DNA from 4 places in the Paenibacillus sp. FSL L8-0436 genome. Region 4 is predicted to be linked to each of the others. Evidence: predicted binding sites of a transcription regulator. Region 4 holds the regulator's gene; each other region holds the start of a gene.

Region 1 (4,537 bases), 1.5 Mb from region 4:
TCCCCCAGCCGCGGCCCTGCTCCTGCAGCCGCTTGGCCATATCGCTGAGCGCGGCATGGAAGAGCTGTCCAATATCCGGCGCCTGCAGCTTATAGAGCTGGCGTTCTTTCAGCCTTAAGCCGTATGAAGCAAAATGGGAGAAGGAGCAGGCAACGAACTTCTCCATACGCGACACGCTGCCGCGCAGTGTTCTGCCTCCGTATAGACGGAGGCTGGTCTCCCGCTTGAGCGGAATGCCGTCATTGCGGTAGAACAGCGAACCCAGCAGCTGCTGCAGCTTCGGACTCCAATACTCATCCTCCGCGAACCAGTTATAGACATCCCACCACAGTCCGGGGATTTCCACTCCCTGCCGCCACTGGCGCAGCTGCATAATCAGCATGCGCAGACTTTGTCCGGGGTGCCCCACAAAGCCCAGGTGCAAAGCTTCACCTGCATCGGCTTTGTCAGGAGATACCGCTGCGGGGAATCCGGAAAGGGACCGTTCTTGCAAAGCATCCGGGAACATGCCATGCAGCTGGCGGATGATTTCCGAAGGCAGCAGCGCTTTGCCCTCATCATCGGCTGTGGCATAGCTGATCCACAGTCTGGTGCTGGCCGTTGTCAGCGCGCCATAGATCAGGAAGCGCTCATCGAGCAGCTTGCGCGAGGATCCCGGAGCCAGCTCCATTCCGTTGTTCTCCAGCAGCAGCCGTTCTCCCTCAGACAGGATGCCGTCCTCTTTGAACTGTGCAGGGACAACCCCTTCGTTGAATCCCAGCAGGAAAGCATATTTCACACCTGAAACCCTCGTCCGGTCCATGCTTCCGACCAGCACCTGATCCAGGGCAGGCGGAACCAAACCCATCTTAAGCTCGCTGAGTCCGGTCTCCAGCACCCCGGCAAACAGCTCAAATTCCATTTTCTCCGATCCCATCATTTCCGCGATCTGATCCAGCAAATCGAGCACTGCATCCCATAGCTGGCTGTGTTCCCGCGCACGTTCCGGCTGTCCCAGCTCAAGCGCCTCTCTGCTCAGCTTCTCCAGCTTCCGGGCGGTATCCGACTCCCGGAGCAGCAGGTACACCGCTGTACATAGCTCCAGACCGCTGCGGCTCTTCTTGACTCTTTTCTCAAAAGCATACAGCGGACCGGTAATGCACTCCCGGCACCGCTCCATTTTCAGAAGCAGCTCCTCATCCACAATCCGGCTGCCTTCCAGCGAAAGACTGGGGATTCCTTTCCAGGAACGTCCGTCGGTCCACCGGTATCCATGGATGCCGCAGGCCAGCACATAATTCTCCAGCGCGTCCATATCCTCGCGGGTAATACTGCCGTCAAGCGGAAGCAGAAGCTCGGTCTTCACACAGCGGAACACATCCTCATACCGCCAGCGGCGGCGCACCACATCAAGTGCAGACCGTACAAACTCCACCAGCGGATGATGCAGCTCATTCACCTTCTGGTCCAGGAAGAACGGGACGCTATAGTCTTGAAACAACGGGGTAATCAGCTGCTCATAATCTGAAATATTGCGCATAAATACAGCCATCTCGCCGTACTCCGCCCCTTCATCCCGGGCCAGCCTGATCATTTCACGCAGCGCACCCTCGACCTCTGTTCTATGCGAGACTGCAGCGCTGACCGTGATGGCTTCCGCAGCCTGCCCGATATCGCCGCTCCAGCGGCTGCGGCGGTGAAATCCGCGCTCCAGGTGGGCCAAGGCCGGACTTCCGGCGAAACGCGGAAGCACAGGCGGCGCCAGCAGCTCGTCCCAGACCGCAAGGCCCAGCTCTTCGGCCATCCCGCGCAGCTTGATATACGTAACTGCGGAGGGGTGAAACAACTCCAGTTCATGCGGCTGCAGCCCCGTTGGATAAATCCGGTCAAGCGTAAGGGCCACTGTCACCCTTGATGCATGCTGCATCAGCTCGCGCAGCACCATAAATTCCTGCGGGGTAAAACCATGGAACCCGTCTACCCATATCTCGGCTTCTCTTATGTAAGAGGAATCCGCAATATGCTCCGCCAGTTCAGCCAGCCGGTCTTCCTGATCTATATACAGCTGTGACATTTCCTGCTCCAATTCGCTGAATACGATATGCAGATCATCCAGCTTGCCGGCCAGAATCGGACTGCTTCCTATGGCCTCGCGCATTCTTGCCAGCTGTTCTTCCAAATCGGAAGCGCCCAGGCAGCAGCGTTTCAGCTCGGTATGCAGTGCGCTGAGCCGTTCCACAAAGCCAGGTCTGTCGCTTGAAGCGCCGAACAGCTTCAGTTCTTCCTTGCGGCGGTTGATGATCTTGTATATCAGCATTTTTTTGCCTTCTTCGCTGATGGGCAGACTGGTGCTGCCCCCGGTCTCCTGCCTTACCCGGAATGCAAGCCGCGAGAAGCTCAAGGTCTGGGCCCGGATGCTGCCCTTCACGCTGCCTGCTGCCAGCAGGCCTCTCTCCGCCCCGAACGAGCCCTGCTCCGGAACAAGTACAATGATCGGTGCGCCCAGCGGCTCAGACTCCAGCTTTGAGGATACCGTTTCCCATATTCTTGTTGTCTTGCCGCTGCCCGAGCGGCCTATCAAAAAGTTTACCGTCATTGCAGTAGACTCCTTCCGTGGCCAAATCTATGAATACAACCGGTATTAAATTTCTAAACCCAGTTGATGAATCCGTCCCAACATTATAGCATATCTCTTCCAAACGGAACATACGTTTGCCATTGTTTTCAAGTTTCAGCGGATGGATATCCGCATGTACAGCACAAAGAGACTGCCGCGTTTGTTAGCTGCAGCAGTCTATTGATCATTCACGGTAATATTCACAACTAAGCATGGTCCAGCTTCACTTCCTGCTGCCCTCCCCTTTCTTCATCAGCAGCGGTTCCAGCCACCGGGCCGCCTCTTCTTGGGAGGAGAACGCCAGAATGATTATCAATGAAAAGCGAAAAAAAGAGCCTCTTTACAGAGACTCCCGCAGAGCCGGCCTAGGGGCCATGTTCGTTATTTCTTGCTGCGCACTTCGAAAATTGCGAATTTCAGATAATGCCCTTCGTCGACACCGAGAATTTGCGGGTGGTCTTTCCCCGCGGCCCGCCATTCAATCAGTCTGAGGACCTTACCGGCATCCTTCGCCGCTTCAGCAATGGTATCCAGGAACAGTTGCGGCTGCATGTGGTAGGAGCAGCTTGCCGTCACCAAATAACCGCCCTCATTGACCAGCTTCATGCCGTGCAGGTTAATATCCTTGTAACCACGGCAGGCACCGGCAACAGCGCTTTTGGTTTTGGCAAACGCCGGCGGATCCAGAATGACGACATCCCATGTGCGTCCGCCGCCAGCGGTCATCGGCTTCGCCGTATCGGCCTTGGCCGCCGGCTTGGCTCCTGTCTTCGCCTCTCCTGCACCGGTTGCCCGCTCCGTCCGCTCTTCCAGCCCTTTGACCTGATTGCGCAGAAAAGCAAAAGCATCATCCACCACAAATTCCACACGGTCCGTGAATCCGTTCAGTTCCACATTGGCCTTGGCGCTTTCGATCGCGTGCGCGGATACGTCGAGGCAGGTAACCTTTTTGGCTCCGTATTTGCAGGCATGCAGTGTGAAGCTGCCCGTATGCGCGAAGCATTCCAGCACTGTCGCACCGTCCCAATACGGGAAGGTGACCGGCTTGCCGCTTTTGTTCACCGGCAGGGTCTGAACCAGACCTTCATCCGTCTCGATCTCCTGCAGCGTAATTCCACTGCGGCCGCCCCAGCCTTTGATCAGAGGAGCGATGGAAGCTCTATTCTCGCGCTGGTCGAAAAAGTAGCCCGTCTTCTGGCCTTCCTCGATATCCACGATTACCTTCAGACCGTTCTCGCTTACAGTAATGTGGCGCGGACATTCCCCGTAGAGCACTCCGGTTCTTTGCTCCAAACCTTCCAGCTCCCGGACACTAACGTCACTGCGCTCATAAATCCCGCGTGGATTCATCACTTGCACCAGCGCCTCCACAATCTCGGCGCGGCGCAGATCCATGCCCAGCGTCAAGAGCTGAACGACAAGAATCTCGCCGAAACGGTCAATAATCAGACCGGGCAGAAAATCAGCTTCGCCGTACACAAGCCGGTACGCGTCTGCTTCCGGCAGAAAACGTTCCCGATGCTGCAGGCAGCTTGAGAACCGCTCTGCGAAAAAGGCCGTATCCATGACGGCCAGCGGACTCTGGGAGAGAATTCTCACCCGGATTTGCGAAGCCGGATTATAATAACCTGCACCCAAAAAACGCCCCTGGTGATTTAGCACATCCACCAATCCGCCTGCCTGCGGATCTCCATCCACCGAGGCCACCTCGCTGGCGTAGACCCACGGATGACCCTGCTCCAGTCTTTTCTTGCGGTTTCGTTCCAGAATAACCGATGCCAATGACTTCAACTCCCTGTTCTTGTTAATGATTTCATACATGTCCACTGCAATGCTTTCATATATTGGTGTACAACCCCCGTTCAAAGGAGCCTGTCCTTATGATCCGTGACCTGCTGTTCCCTATTATATATGGTCTAGTTATCTTTCTTGCAGGCATGA
Region 2 (4,537 bases), 170 kb from region 4:
TTTGCTGGTGGATTTCAGATTTTATCCTGAGCCTTTACATTGGGGCTCGTTCCAGCTTTCAATTAATCATCTGATCGCGGCTGTAATCTTTCTGCTCGCGGCCAGCACGGACGGTATAGACGGCTATATAGCCCGGAAATATAACATGGTCACTAACCTCGGCAAGCTGCTCGACCCGCTGGCGGATAAGCTGCTGGTTTCTGCGGTGCTGATTTCTCTGGTTGAGCTGGGAAGATGCGATTCATGGATCGCCATTGTGATTATCAGCCGTGAGTTCGCCGTAACCGGGCTGCGCCAGGTAGCGCTGCTCGAAGGCAAAGTGGTTGCCGCCAGCAAATGGGGCAAGATAAAGACAGTCGTGCAGATTGTCGCCATTTCACTTCTGCTGCTCAACAACTTTCCCTTCCAGTTCGTCAGTATTCCTCTTGATGATATTGCCATTTGGGCTGCTGCGCTCATCACTATTTACTCGGGGATTGATTATTTCGTGAAGAACAAGGATTTGCTGCAGCTTCATGATGCTTAGAACTTAATAACGCATCCACTCTATAACCAGGAGGAGAAAGCCAGCTATGAAAGCGGAAATTATTGCCGTCGGAACGGAGCTTTTACTTGGACAAATCGTGAACAGCAATGCCCAGTTCTTATCTGTAGAGCTGGCCGCGATGGGAATTGATGTTTATTTTCAAACTGTGGTCGGAGATAACAGCGGCCGTATTCAGGAAGCGATAGAGATTGCAAAGAGCCGTGCGAATGTCATTTTGTTCACTGGTGGAATCGGTCCGACCGAAGATGACCTGACCAAAGACGCACTGGCGTTAACGCTGGGCCGTTCGCTTCATATCGACCAGCTTGCGATGGATCATGTACAGCGTTTTTTTGATGACCGAAAGATTGTGATGACAGAGAACAACCGTAAGCAGGCACTTATTATTGAAGGAACTACGCCGCTTTCCAATGAAATCGGCCTTGCTGTCGGCATCGCGTTTGCCCATGAAGAGAAGTATTATATCGTGCTTCCAGGCCCGCCGCGCGAGATGAAGCCGATGTTTACGGACAAGGCTAAGCCATGGCTGCTGCAGCACGCGCTGACAGACGAAATGCCGATTTACTCCAAAATGCTCAAATTTGCCGGCATCGGCGAGTCGCTGCTGGAGGACAAATTGATCGATCTGATCCGGAGTCAGACTGATCCAACTATCGCTCCTTATGCCAAGGAAGGGGAAGTGACGGTCCGTATCTCTACCAAAGCGACTTCTGAACACAGTGCCATGGAGAAGCTGGACGTGCTGGAGAAGACAATCAAGGATATTCTGCCGGAGCATATGTATGCCAATATAGATGTGCCGCTGGAACAGCTTATTGTCGATTGGATGGCAGATGCCGGACTGACCTTAAGCGCCGCAGAGAGCTGTACAGGCGGTTTGCTGATGGAGAGCATCACGAATATTCCGGGCAGCGCATCCATGTTCAATGGAGGTATAGTTTGCTATTCCAATGAGCTGAAGAAGAAGCTGCTGAATGTGCCTGCTGCTCTTCTCGAGGGTCCTGATGCTGCCGGAGCGGTCAGCCGCGAAGTCGCTGAGGTGCTGGCGGAACAGGTAAGAATGATAGGGGACAGTGATTTCGGGTTATCGGTTACAGGCGTTGCCGGTCCCGGCTATTCCGAACGCAAGCCGGTAGGGCTTGTCTATGTCGGCTTAGCGGAACGGGGGCAAAAGACTGAGGTGTATGAGCTCAATCTCAAAGGGACGCGCGAGAACATCCGGCTGCGTTCAGTCAAAGCGCTATTATACCGTCTCTGGCGCAGGCTGGAGGAGCGCAAGGTGGCTACTCCGCTGGATGGATCAGCCTTGCAATAACCTGCTAAGAGGGTATATAATTGTATATACGGAAGAACCGTAGCACTGAGAACTCTCTGCTGCGGTTTTTTGTTTTATGCGGCGCCGCGGACTACAGCGGAGCTCCTGCGAGCATAGGCCGTTGATTTCCGGTGACTGAAGGATTTGTATTGAATTCAACATCCGGAAGGAGGCTTACAATAAAAGGGAGTATTCTCCCGGAAGACAAAAAAAACGAATGTATGTTCGAAAAAAAGCTTGGCAAGACCTCCAAAACACGTTATTATATTACTATAAACAGTGAAGGAAGTGGTCTGATTGTCAGATCGTCGTGCAGCGCTTGATATGGCGCTTCGTCAAATAGAAAAACAATTCGGTAAAGGTTCGATCATGAAACTGGGAGAATCCTCGCATATGAAAGTCGAAGTCGTACCTAGCGGCTCCTTGGCACTTGATATTGCATTAGGTATTGGCGGACTTCCTAAAGGACGCATTATTGAAGTATACGGACCGGAATCTTCCGGTAAGACGACTGTTGCTCTACATGCGATTGCAGAAGTGCAGAAGCTTGGTGGACAAGCTGCTTTCATCGATGCAGAGCATGCGCTTGACCCTAAGTATGCTAATGCTCTCGGCGTAAACATTGATGAGCTGCTGCTCTCCCAGCCGGATACAGGCGAACAGGCACTGGAAATCGCCGAAGCGCTCGTCCGCAGTGGCGCAGTAGACATTATTGTCGTGGACTCCGTAGCGGCATTGGTACCGAAAGCGGAAATTGAAGGCGATATGGGAGATTCGCACGTTGGTTTGCAGGCACGTCTGATGTCTCAAGCTTTACGTAAACTGTCTGGAGCGATCAACAAGTCTAATACGATTGCCATCTTCATTAACCAGCTGCGTGAGAAAATCGGCGTTATGTTCGGTAACCCGGAAACAACTCCAGGCGGCCGGGCATTGAAATTCTACTCTTCCGTTCGGCTTGATGTGCGCCGCGTAGAGAGCATCAAGATGGGAAATGATGTTGTCGGTAACCGTACGAAGATCAAAGTCGTGAAGAACAAGGTTGCACCTCCGTTCAAGCAGGCTGACGTTGATATCATGTACGGTGAGGGTATCTCTAGAGAGGGAAGCCTTGTTGATATCGGTACGGAAATGGATATCGTGAACAAGAGCGGTGCCTGGTATTCCTACGAGGGTGAACGTTTGGGCCAAGGTCGTGAGAATTCCAAGCAGTTCCTGAAAGAGCATCAGGACATTGCTCTGGTAATTGAGAATAAGATTCGTGAAGCCAGCAATTTGTCGACGATTGTAGCGGCTCCGAGTGAAACCGAGATTGCTGCAGAGCAAGAGGAAGAAGAAAACTTGCTGCTCGAAATCGAATAAATTGAAGTGAATATTATATAAGGTAATAGGCGCCCTGTGAATGATCTTAACAGGGCGCTTTTTCATAAGATCAGAAGAATATAAGAATCAATAGCTATGAGGTGACAGACAGCCATGGTAATACAATTGAACCCTGAACCGGAAGAACAGGAAGAACAACCGCTGGACAATTTCCCTGAAGGTGAGCTGCTTGTCATCACACGGGTAGAGCGGCAAAAGAAGTCCGATCACCGTTACATTATTCATTTCGGCGCATATAACATGACTGTTCATGAAGATGTCATGATTAAATATCGGATGATTACCGGCAGTTCGTTCATGAAGGAAGATCTGGTGGAAATTGTTGTTGCGGATGAACGGCAGCGTGCTTATGTAGAGGGACTGCGGTATTTGGAACGCAAGCCTCGGACGTCTCAGGAAATGGCCCGTCGTTTACGCGAGAAAGAAATCGGAGAGACTATTATCGCCGAGGTGCTGCTGCGGTTGCAGCAGGAGCGTTTCCTTGATGATCCCTTGTATGCCAAGCAGTGGGCGGAACAACGCATTGCAAATCAGCGTAAGGGCAAGCTATGGATCCGTCAGGAGCTGCGGGAGAAAGGAATCGACAAGTCGCTGATCTCGGAAGCGCTGGAGAATATCCCTCCGGAACAGGAACTGGAGAGTGCTCTGCAGACAGGGCGCAAGAAATGGAATCTGATTCGCGGAGACGTTAATGACAAGCGCAGAAAGACCGGAGCCTTCCTCATGAGGCGCGGATATTCCGGTGAAATGGTACGGCAGGTACTGAATGTTTTACGCCAGGAAGAGGATTTTGAGGGTGAAGAAGAGGAGATTTACTTCCCTGACTGATTCTCTTGACTTAAATGCGGTTATCGACTCTCTTGACAAGGTCTTTTTATAAATAATAAAATATAACATGAATCGGCATAAACTAAGAATCCTTTTTCCTTCCCAAAAAGCAGACTCTTATGAACCGGTTCGCGTACAACTCATATGAAATGTAATCGCCGGATAAGGCGGGCAGTGTGCATGTGCAGCATGTGCAGTATGGCAATCGGTGTATTACCGGTTTTTTGTATGGTGATGAACGGATAGTTTAACAACTGCACAATTCCCAAGGCATTTCCCTTGGAGGAACCAACGAGGAGGTGAACAGATGGTAACTGCAATCTGGGTCATAATCGTTCTCGTTGTAGCTGCATTATTCTTTGGATTCGGTTATTTTATTCGTAAATCCCTTGCAGAAGCTAAGATTTCAAGCGCAGAGAAAGAAGCCGTAGTCATCGTGGAGAACGCGAAGAAAGAGGCGGAGG
Region 3 (4,537 bases), 320 kb from region 4:
AGCTTTTTGTTTCCTTTTAGGTCCATTAAAGGCGCCACCATAATATGTTAATCCGCAGCATCCGCACTTAATAATCCCGCGTAATAAATAGAATCTGGTCTGATTTCGGAAAGCTTCAATTTGATTATCTTTTAAAGTTTGTTGAGCTCGGTCCCAAGTTTCTACAGATACAATTGAAGCCACCTCACGTACAATTAGTTCTCTTTCTCTAGTTGCCCGTCTTCCATATTCATGAATGCCTTTGTAAGTTGGATTAACAATCATATTTCGGATTCGTCCGGGACTCCATACACCAGCTGTATTTTCTTTGCGCTTACCTTTCTGTACCTTCCGACCATGCACAACGTATGAAGGCGGGATTCGCAGTGAATTAAAATAATCGGCAACTTTAACTGTCGACATTTTTTCATTAGCTACCAGATGGTACAGCAGTCTGATAATACTTGCTTCAGACAAATCAAGTTTGCCAGGTAGAGGTTCTTCATTAACTTCAAGAAATCTATCTTCATTGACTCGGTACCCAAAGGGTATAATTCCACCAAGCCATTTCCCTAATCGAGCATGCCGATTCGCTCCATGCCATAATGTGTCGAGAAGAGTGTCACGGTCAAACTCAGCTTGCCCGGCTAAAACAGTTATTATGAATCGTCCCATTGGGTCGCCAGTATCAAAAGGTTCAGTCATACTTTTGATTTTTACACCATGCTCTTCGAGCTGGTAAATGGCATCAAGTGTGACGCGTGCCTTTCGACCAAGACGCTTCATGTTGTAGATTAGCACGGTTTTGAAACGTCCTGACTTAGCATCCTGCAGCAGCTGTTTTCCGTCCCCACGCTGATCCAGGCCAATTGTGCCGGTAACTCCATCATCTTTGTACCAGCCCACGATATTCAATTTATGTAACTCACAATATTTCTGAGCAAATTCTATTTGATTTTCAATGGTTTCTCGTTCCTGCTGATCATCTGAAGATACACGGGCATAAACAACAACATCTTTCTCATGCAATGCATTTGTAAAATTAAGCATATATATTTCCTCCCATTAAAAATTTAAAGCGTCATCGACAGCTTCCATTGGTAAAATCAATCGGGTTACCGTTTGACCATGACGCCAGGCAACACGGGATAAATTTATCGTCACATACCCTCTTTGATTTGGTGGGAGTGAAAGATCACCCGGCAGGACAGTAGCATCATGTCTGGATCGATGGAAGGACGAATTATGAAGTTTATAGTTTCGCTCCACATTGAGAAGTAATAGCTCATTCCAGTTGAAACCCTGACGCTGCTCGATTACCAGAGCCTCAGGGCGGGAGAGATCGTCTGAACCATACAACGAATGAATACGAGGCTGCTGAAGGTAATCGAGGCCTGTAACAGGGGATTCGAGAATGGTTGCTTCTAGACTAGGCGGAGTAACGTTGGTGTATGTAAAGGTTGACAAGAATTTTGACTCGGTTATTCGATCTTCAACTTGTTTGAGGCGCAACTTAGCAAAATCCAGATAGATTTGGAATTCACTGACCAGTAAGCTAATCACTTCACTTCTGTTCGCTGGCAGTTGCAGCTGTTCAATCATAAAGAACGGGATCATTGCATATAGTGCGAACCGGTTCGCATCATTTTCCTGAGCTTCGCGGAACAGTTCGGGCATCACCCGCTGATCTCCGGAGTGCCGGATGACATGACAAAGTTCGTGAAAAAAGATTTTTCGCTGCTCTATGTAGTCATCGCGCCTGTCAATAAAAATGATTTTATCCTCATTCTCACTAAATGGGCTGTTGTCGTAATAAACGATATCTACACCGAAAATCATAGCGATCCTGTCTATATCAAGATCTAGTGGTATAAGAACGCCATTTGCCCGGTACTGTTCCTCGATCCATTGTTCCAGAGGAGTTTTGAAGTAGTTGGAAAAATTCATATAAATACCTCCATTTTGCGCACGTATGTTCTGTTTTTATATAAAAAGAAAAGCCATTGCTGGCTGAGTTAAATTTTTAATTGTTTTTGAACGCTTATTGTGGGCTCTTCTATTTGAATTGCACTCGTATCATCGTTTACTATGCCAATGCAAACGATAAGAAAGAAGAGAAGCGAAATTAATATATATTTTAATGCTTTAGCTTTTTCTTTGGTGAAAATAGAGACGATAGTCATATATAGAGTTAATAGACACCCAAATATGCATAGTATCACCGCAATTAACTTAATGTCCTCCCAAAAATACATGACAACAAAGCCAAGAAACAGAAAGGATATTATTGTCTTAATCTCTCTCTTGAATGCAATACCAATAAGCAAAAAAATTATAAGTATGAACAATCTGGTACCTCTTTCTGATTCCCCATCGGCTGGAGGAGTTGCTTATAATTTCCTATTTGATTGCTCTGACGCACGCTTTTTCATCTCTCGGTAACGTAAAAGGGCTGCTTCCATTTCGTCGATTTCGTCTGCTGTATATTTGTCAGGGCCACCGTAAAATGACATGCTTGTTTCTGGCTTTTTCCTAACAAGTGATCGTCCACTCAAATAATCAGTGTCGCAATCGAAAATATCGGCTATTTTATTTAGTGTATCAATCGGCGGGAGCTTTGTACCATTCTCATAAGCAGTATAAGTGGATCGGGCTATCCCTATAAGGTCAGCAACATATTCTTGAGTCCACTTTGAATCTTTTGCTTTAAAGGATTCTCTTTCTCCTCTGATTCTCTTTCCGACAATAAGCATATTTTTGGCACCAACTTTAGAAAGGATAAGAATATTATAATGTTACTGTGAGAAACAATAAAGAGATGTTCCAATAAGAAACATTTACTGTTGACATGTTTCTTTTAGTAACATATAATCGAGTCATAAAGTTACTTAAAGGAACATTGGAGGTGTGATAATTGAGGTATTGGTTGAAGAAATTACGTGAACTTGCAGATAAAACGCAGGAACAGGTTGCGGATGAGGCTGGGATTTCTCGAAGTTATTATACAAATATTGAGGCTGGCATTAAAACTCCAGCTGTATCCGCTGCAAAAGCTATTGCAAAATCATTAAATTTCCCATGGGAAAATTTTTTTAAAGATGAATGTTACTTTAAAGAACATTCTACAGAGGAGGTGATCTAACTGGAAATTCAGGACATTCGTGAAGTTAAGGAAACAAGGAAACCTGATGAAGTTAACCGGCTGATTGAACAGGGTTGGGTTCTTGATTACCGGGAACACGGCCAAGGCTACTCCCGGTATGTGCTTATCAAAATCAAATAAGGGGGGACTGGTGTGGAGAATCCAAAAGGTATCGAATACACAGCTACCTATGAGCCGGACATGAGCAAAATGGTCAAAGCGTTACAGATCGTTAAGGAGTCACCGCTTCCGAATCGCCAAGAGGAAGTGCAAGATGAGCGGGATACCGCATGAGAGAAACCCGCCGAGCTGTACCGGCAACGGCGGGTGGGGGATACGGCAAGGGGATTTGCTTAAGTACATCATACATCAGGCCTCTGTCCGATAGCATCCCACTAAATTGGACAAATGAGGTGAAACTGGGTTGGCAATTGGACAATTTCCTGAGGCGCTCAGAGAAGTCATGCAGCGCAAAGGAGACACTTTAGCAAATGCTGGACGAGCTGCTCACGTTGATGGCTCGCAGATAGGGAAAATCGTAAAAGGGACCCGCAAAGCTTCACGGCCGGTCATGAAAGCCGCAGTTGAGCATTACGATGATGGACAACTTTTCTTGGCTGCGGCGGCGGAAGTGACCGGGGGTGCTTTTACTCCCTGGCTGGACAACGTAGACCTACATAGAGCAAGCGTGCTGTTCAAGTCACTAGAAGAGATTCAGGAAGTGCGGGACGCTTCGAGTATCGCCCCGATCAGTAAGACGAATGCACAAATCAATGAGACTGAGCGTCAGCAGATAAAGCGGCTGCTCATGGAAACGGTGGAGGCAATCACGGCGCTCACTCACTTGGCCGCAGCCATCTGCAAAGAATATTCATTCAGTTGGCTCGCGACCTGGAAAGAGCACCGTGCCGAATTGAAATCTAAAAAATACTTGAAATGAGGGAGTGCTTTGGATAGAGAGCAGTTGGTTGCTGAGGCAAGGGAAGCAGGACAGCATGCAGCTCATAACCTGCAGATGATTCGGAAGAATCCGAACATTATGCTGCCGGGAAAGATCGAAAATGCGGAGGATCATCTTAATAACATGATCCGATTTGCGGAAATGGAAATGAAAAATGACCGCCTGGCAGGGCAGTCACTTGGTTTGAAATCTCGGTTAGAGAATCTCTTGATGTCCATTTTAACCTCGAAGCGTGAAAAGCGCAAGGAGGGGGCAGCGTGACGGATCAGCAGATTAGAAGCTTCGGCCAGGCCCTGGCTGAACGTTATAAACAGGTGAATGATGAAAAGGCTGCCGCAGAAAGACTGTTCCGCGAATCACTTTATTCTCTATTATCAACCCGCTTTGAGGTTCTGGAGCTGGAGCGGAAACGGGATATTGCCCAAGCTACTTATGAAACATGGGACGAGGTCACC
Region 4 (4,537 bases):
TGCGTTGAACCATTCTTTCCCAAGAACGGGCCATGTCAGTTCCCCCTAGTCATCCTGTAATATCTATGAAAAAGACACACTGGACTAATGTTTGAGTCCCTTGTTGCCTTGTTCATGCTCATCATTATCCACGATTTCAATGGTGTCGAGCTGAGCCCGGAAGTTGCTGCGGATGTTGCCCAGATAAATCTCGCGGAGCTTGGCCCGTTCAGCCAATTCCTCTTCACTCAGGCCGCCATTCTTCTGTTTGCGTGCCAGTTCATTGATGCGTGCGACCAATTCGTCAATATTCAATGCTTTCCCCTCCCCTATAAATTCATTCTAACTTTGCCATGAGAAAAAGAGCTTGTCAAGGTCTACCCCCTGAAAGCTCTTTACGTCAGTCTATACTGCTTATGATGAAGTTAATACACAGGCAATGTCAGTATATCTCCGGCCTGAATGTTCCCGTTCTTCAAACCGCTTGTTTTTTTAATTCCTTCTATATATACGACCGTCTTCATACCCGCTGGTTTGTTCTTAAGGGCGATACTCCAGAGCGTGTCTCCGCGTTCAACTACTACCCGTTTCTCCTGCTTCACTAATGATGCTGAACTCGCAAAAACATTACCAACAACTGTAAATCCGGATACAACAAGCATAAAGACCAGCACAAGCTTCACCAGATATTCTTTACGGTATAATCCTAAGATCGCTGCAAATAAAGCGGCGGCGGATTGTTTCATTTCATTCATATGATTAGAAGCAGATTGTCCTCTAGTAGATTCAACTTCACCGGCCTCTTCGTAGATGCTGCGGTATGTACTGTATTTTAACATTGTCATCGTCCTCCAAACACTTGTTCTTACTTTCGAAAATAATATAACACGAACATGTGTTTTGATCAATAGATTTTTTAGAACAATTGTTCGCTTTTTTTTCGTATCCTTAAATGTGCCAGTTTCCAGCACCGGCTTTGCCTTTTCCCGCCATTTTCAAGCCGTTATTAGATACTAATATGGTAAAAAGCTACTATTTCCACTATTAATCTCAGATTGTTAGAACTTATGTTTGTACGAACGGAAGTTCTATGTTATAATTTTCCCAAACATACTATATGGGGTTGATTCCGATGTCAAAGATTTCGAGTCGTCAACTGGCGATCCTGGAATTTATACGTAACGAAGTCCGTAGCAAGGGTTATCCTCCGTCCGTCCGGGAAATCGGTGAAGCTGTAGGCTTGGCCTCAAGCTCCACAGTGCACGGCCATCTGGACCGGCTTGAGAAGAAAGGCCTTATCCGCCGCGACCCTACGAAACCGCGTGCAATTGAGCTGCTCGGCCAGGAAGATTCCGAGAATGTACATCAATTCGTACAGACGGTTACCCGTATTCCTGTCGTAGGTAAGGTCACCGCCGGGGTGCCGATTACCGCAACGGAGAATATCGAAGATTACTTCCCACTACCTTCCCACTATGTGGGGGACAACAAGGTATTTATGCTCTCCGTTCTCGGTGACAGCATGGTGGAAGCAGGTATTATGAATGGTGACTACGTAATCGTCCGCCAGCAGCAGACTGCTGACAATGGCGATATCGTCGTTGCCATGACTGAAGAAGACGAAGCTACAGTCAAGACATTCTACAAAGAACGTGACCACATTCGTCTACAGCCGGAGAATCCGGCTTATGAACCCCTCCGTCTTAACCGCGTTACGATTTTGGGACGAGTTATCGGTCTCTTCCGCGATATCCATTAATATTATTGTTCATATTTAAGGGCTGCTTCGCTTTTTCAAGTGAAGCAGCCCTTTCCCCTTTTCAAACATTTCCTTCGAACAGCAACAGCACTCCGCACATATTCTGATATCAAAGGAGTGCTGAACCTATGCCTAATTATCGGATTATTGTTGATCTGTCGCAGCGCATGCTTTATTTGCTTGACAATAACATCGTTACCCGAGGGTTCCCTGTCGGTATTGGCACCATGCTTACCGTTTCACCGGTGGGAGAATACACTATCATTAACAAACAGCCTAAGCCTGGCGGACCCTTTGGTGCATTCTGGATGGGTCTATCCAAACCACATTACGGCATTCATGGAACGAATGACCCTTCCTCCATCGGTCATATGGTCTCCCATGGCTGTATCCGCATGTACAATGAGGATGTGCTGGCCCTTGCAGCAATCGTGCCTATTGGAACACGGGTTACAATAAGGGAGTAACAGTATGGTGGTCAGACAAAAAGCAAAAACACCCTAAGGATCACCAAGAAATGATCAAGGGTGTTTTTCATTGTGCTTAATATGGGTCTTTCCTGTCTACTGATTCATATCGGTCGCGTATTTCACGATTTTTAGCATATATGTACAAATCCAAAGCTATTATTCCTCTCCGGGCAAGTTTAACCAATAGTACGAATGCGTAAATACAAGCTACAACCGATATGAGCCACATCAATACGCTAAACACGCCAATTCCATTAAAGAATAAATTTCCCCGATGCACAGACAACTTTCACTCACTCCCCTGTATTTTTGAATATGAAAATACCCCACCGTTCTGGCAGGGTACTGTTATTTCGTCATTATAATGTTGTTTGGAACAAATTGTATATGATCTTTATTTCAACAGCTTCGGCTTAGGCTCTATCGGAAAGGCTGGTTTGTTGTGTTTCGGCAGCTTCATCAGAAGAACCATGTCCGGGACCCAGCAAATTCAGCACAATCACACCAATGACGATTAAGGTTATTCCTATTACACTGCCTGTATTTATTTTTTCTTTCCAGATCAGTACCGAGATCAGAACTGTAGCTACCGCTCCGATTCCAGACCAAATTGCATAGGCCGTATTTAATGGAATAGTCTTCAGGGACAACGACAAAAAGAAGAACGAACAAATGAAACTAATCAGCATTACGATTACCGGGATTATTTTGGTGAATCCTTGCGATGCTTTGAGCATCGAAGTTCCTACAAGTTCGCTGGCAATGGATATCGCCAAAAACAGATACGGCACTTACTTCTCCTCCTTTACTCCGTCCATCAATTCTTTGTAAATGCGTTCTTTTAACTCCAGATCTGGCGGTGCCAGTCCAAACTTTTCCGCAAACCAGAGTCCGTCGGTCGCCAGTCGGGCAATGGTTGCCCGCAGTGGATCCACACCGTCATTTTCAAAATTATGTTGCCATTCAGCATATTTCTCCTGCATGTTTGTCAATAAGCTCGGATTCGTAAATAAAGCTGCTGCCAGCACCGAGTTCATGTCACTGCCTTCTCCAAAACCATAAAAAGTAGATTCATGTATGCCCTGCTCTATTTACCAGCTTGTTGCTTGTCCTGCTCTACATGGCTCTGAACATCTTTCGTAAAGTTTCGGGTCAGCTCATCCACCATGCCGGAAACCAGTTGTTCCTTGTTAGGAAAGTGATACAGTAAACCGCCTTTGCTCACGCCTGGCGCTTTGGCCACAGCTTCCAGAGTTAAGTGTTCCACCCCTTGATCACGAACAATGGAGGAGGCCGCTTGCAAAATCATTTTTTTCTTGGAGCTGTTGTTATGTATAGTCACCTTATCACCCCAATTTCAACTGTACCGTCGGGACGGTTTTTTTGTCAAACCAATATAAGTATAAATAACCTGGCTTTTCCGCAAGCAGAAAATAAAATAAAGAACATACACCATACGCTTGCAATGCCCACAAAATGGGTAATAAATACCATATAGTTTGAAGATCAGCTATTCGTTCCGCTATTGGCCGTTCTCTTTAAGTTTGGTTACGCGCATGTGTCTAATCCATACTTATGTAAGGTGAATGAATGGGCTATCCTAGAGTTATACAGGAATTCACCCTTACAGGCGGGAGGAAAAAGATGAAAAAGAACAAACCATTCTATAAAATCTGGTGGTTCTGGGTGGTCTTAATAGCCGCCGGCATCATAGGGTTGGTTACCACCGGGAACGAAGACAAGTCAGATGATCCTACTGCTTCGATTACGGCGCTAGCAACACCGATGGTTACTGCCAAGCCAACCACTGAATCAAGTCTATCTCCAGCAACAGAACCAACGTCTAAGGCTACAGCAGAACCTACAACTGCCCCACCCCCTTCACCCTCAGCCGAACGAACTGTCAACCCCACTCAAGCAACGTCTGCTGATCAAGTACCTTTATCTGCTGATGAGGTGCTGGCTTATACCGCCAACCTTACAGGTAAAACTTTTATAAAAGATGTAAACGTCGGGACAGACAATATAACGGTTACTTTTTTTGAGACCTACCAGGCATATAAAGAAGCGAACCCAACCTCCGGCATTACTAAAGAAGATTACATCGATTACTTTTCTGCAGGCGACCAAATAAACAAACTGCTTATGGAAGAAACAAGCCGATTATTCGCGCAATTCCCCGGAGCTGCTTCGATTGACATGGTGATTCCATACGATGGGAAAATCTATTCCGTAGCTCTCACGCAAGGAGAAATCGAGCGATTTTATAACGTGGACTTCAGTACACTGGCTTCTAATGAGATATGGGGAGAGAAAGTTAGCAAGCCAC

The links. The regulator LexA, encoded in region 4, represses DNA repair genes until DNA is damaged. The targets are predictions, from matches to a motif close to CGAACATATGTTCG.
Region 1: addB (helicase-exonuclease AddAB subunit AddB) is a predicted target of LexA. The motif match lies at 2,681-2,694, and genes of this name have one in related genera.
Region 2: recA (recombinase RecA) is a predicted target of LexA. The motif match lies at 2,077-2,090, and genes of this name have one in related genera.
Region 3: NSS79_RS20815 (ImmA/IrrE family metallo-endopeptidase) is a predicted target of LexA. The motif match lies at 1,945-1,958, and genes of this name have one in related genera.

The regions. Positions count from the first base shown of each region.
Region 1 is NZ_CP151955.1:5,748,182-5,752,718, forward strand. It holds gene addB (helicase-exonuclease AddAB subunit AddB) at 1-2,575, opposite strand, end outside; gene NSS79_RS26660 (class I SAM-dependent rRNA methyltransferase) at 2,978-4,378, opposite strand; gene NSS79_RS26665 (Na/Pi symporter) at 4,477-4,537, shown strand, end outside.
Region 2 is NZ_CP151955.1:4,395,583-4,400,119, reverse strand. It holds gene pgsA (CDP-diacylglycerol--glycerol-3-phosphate 3-phosphatidyltransferase) at 1-526, shown strand, start outside; gene NSS79_RS19945 (competence/damage-inducible protein A) at 573-1,862, shown strand; gene recA (recombinase RecA) at 2,160-3,224, shown strand; gene NSS79_RS19935 (RecX family transcriptional regulator) at 3,339-4,073, shown strand; gene rny (ribonuclease Y) at 4,381-4,537, shown strand, end outside.
Region 3 is NZ_CP151955.1:4,545,243-4,549,779, reverse strand. It holds gene NSS79_RS20820 (recombinase family protein) at 1-1,029, opposite strand, end outside; gene NSS79_RS20815 (ImmA/IrrE family metallo-endopeptidase) at 1,045-1,926, opposite strand; gene NSS79_RS20810 (helix-turn-helix transcriptional regulator) at 2,370-2,732, opposite strand; gene NSS79_RS20805 (helix-turn-helix transcriptional regulator) at 2,894-3,121, shown strand; gene NSS79_RS20800 (hypothetical protein) at 3,275-3,415, shown strand; gene NSS79_RS20795 (helix-turn-helix transcriptional regulator) at 3,546-4,061, shown strand; gene NSS79_RS20790 (hypothetical protein) at 4,071-4,343, shown strand; gene NSS79_RS20785 (hypothetical protein) at 4,340-4,537, shown strand, end outside.
Region 4 is NZ_CP151955.1:4,229,884-4,234,420, forward strand. It holds gene NSS79_RS19175 (hypothetical protein) at 1-34, opposite strand, end outside; gene NSS79_RS19180 (DUF896 domain-containing protein) at 85-294, opposite strand; gene NSS79_RS19185 (LysM peptidoglycan-binding domain-containing protein) at 405-818, opposite strand; gene lexA (transcriptional repressor LexA) at 1,112-1,738, shown strand; gene NSS79_RS19195 (L,D-transpeptidase) at 1,867-2,205, shown strand; gene NSS79_RS19200 (multidrug efflux SMR transporter) at 2,622-2,999, opposite strand; gene NSS79_RS19205 (hypothetical protein) at 3,000-3,245, opposite strand; gene NSS79_RS19210 (TetR/AcrR family transcriptional regulator) at 3,296-3,550, opposite strand; gene NSS79_RS19215 (hypothetical protein) at 3,853-4,537, shown strand, end outside.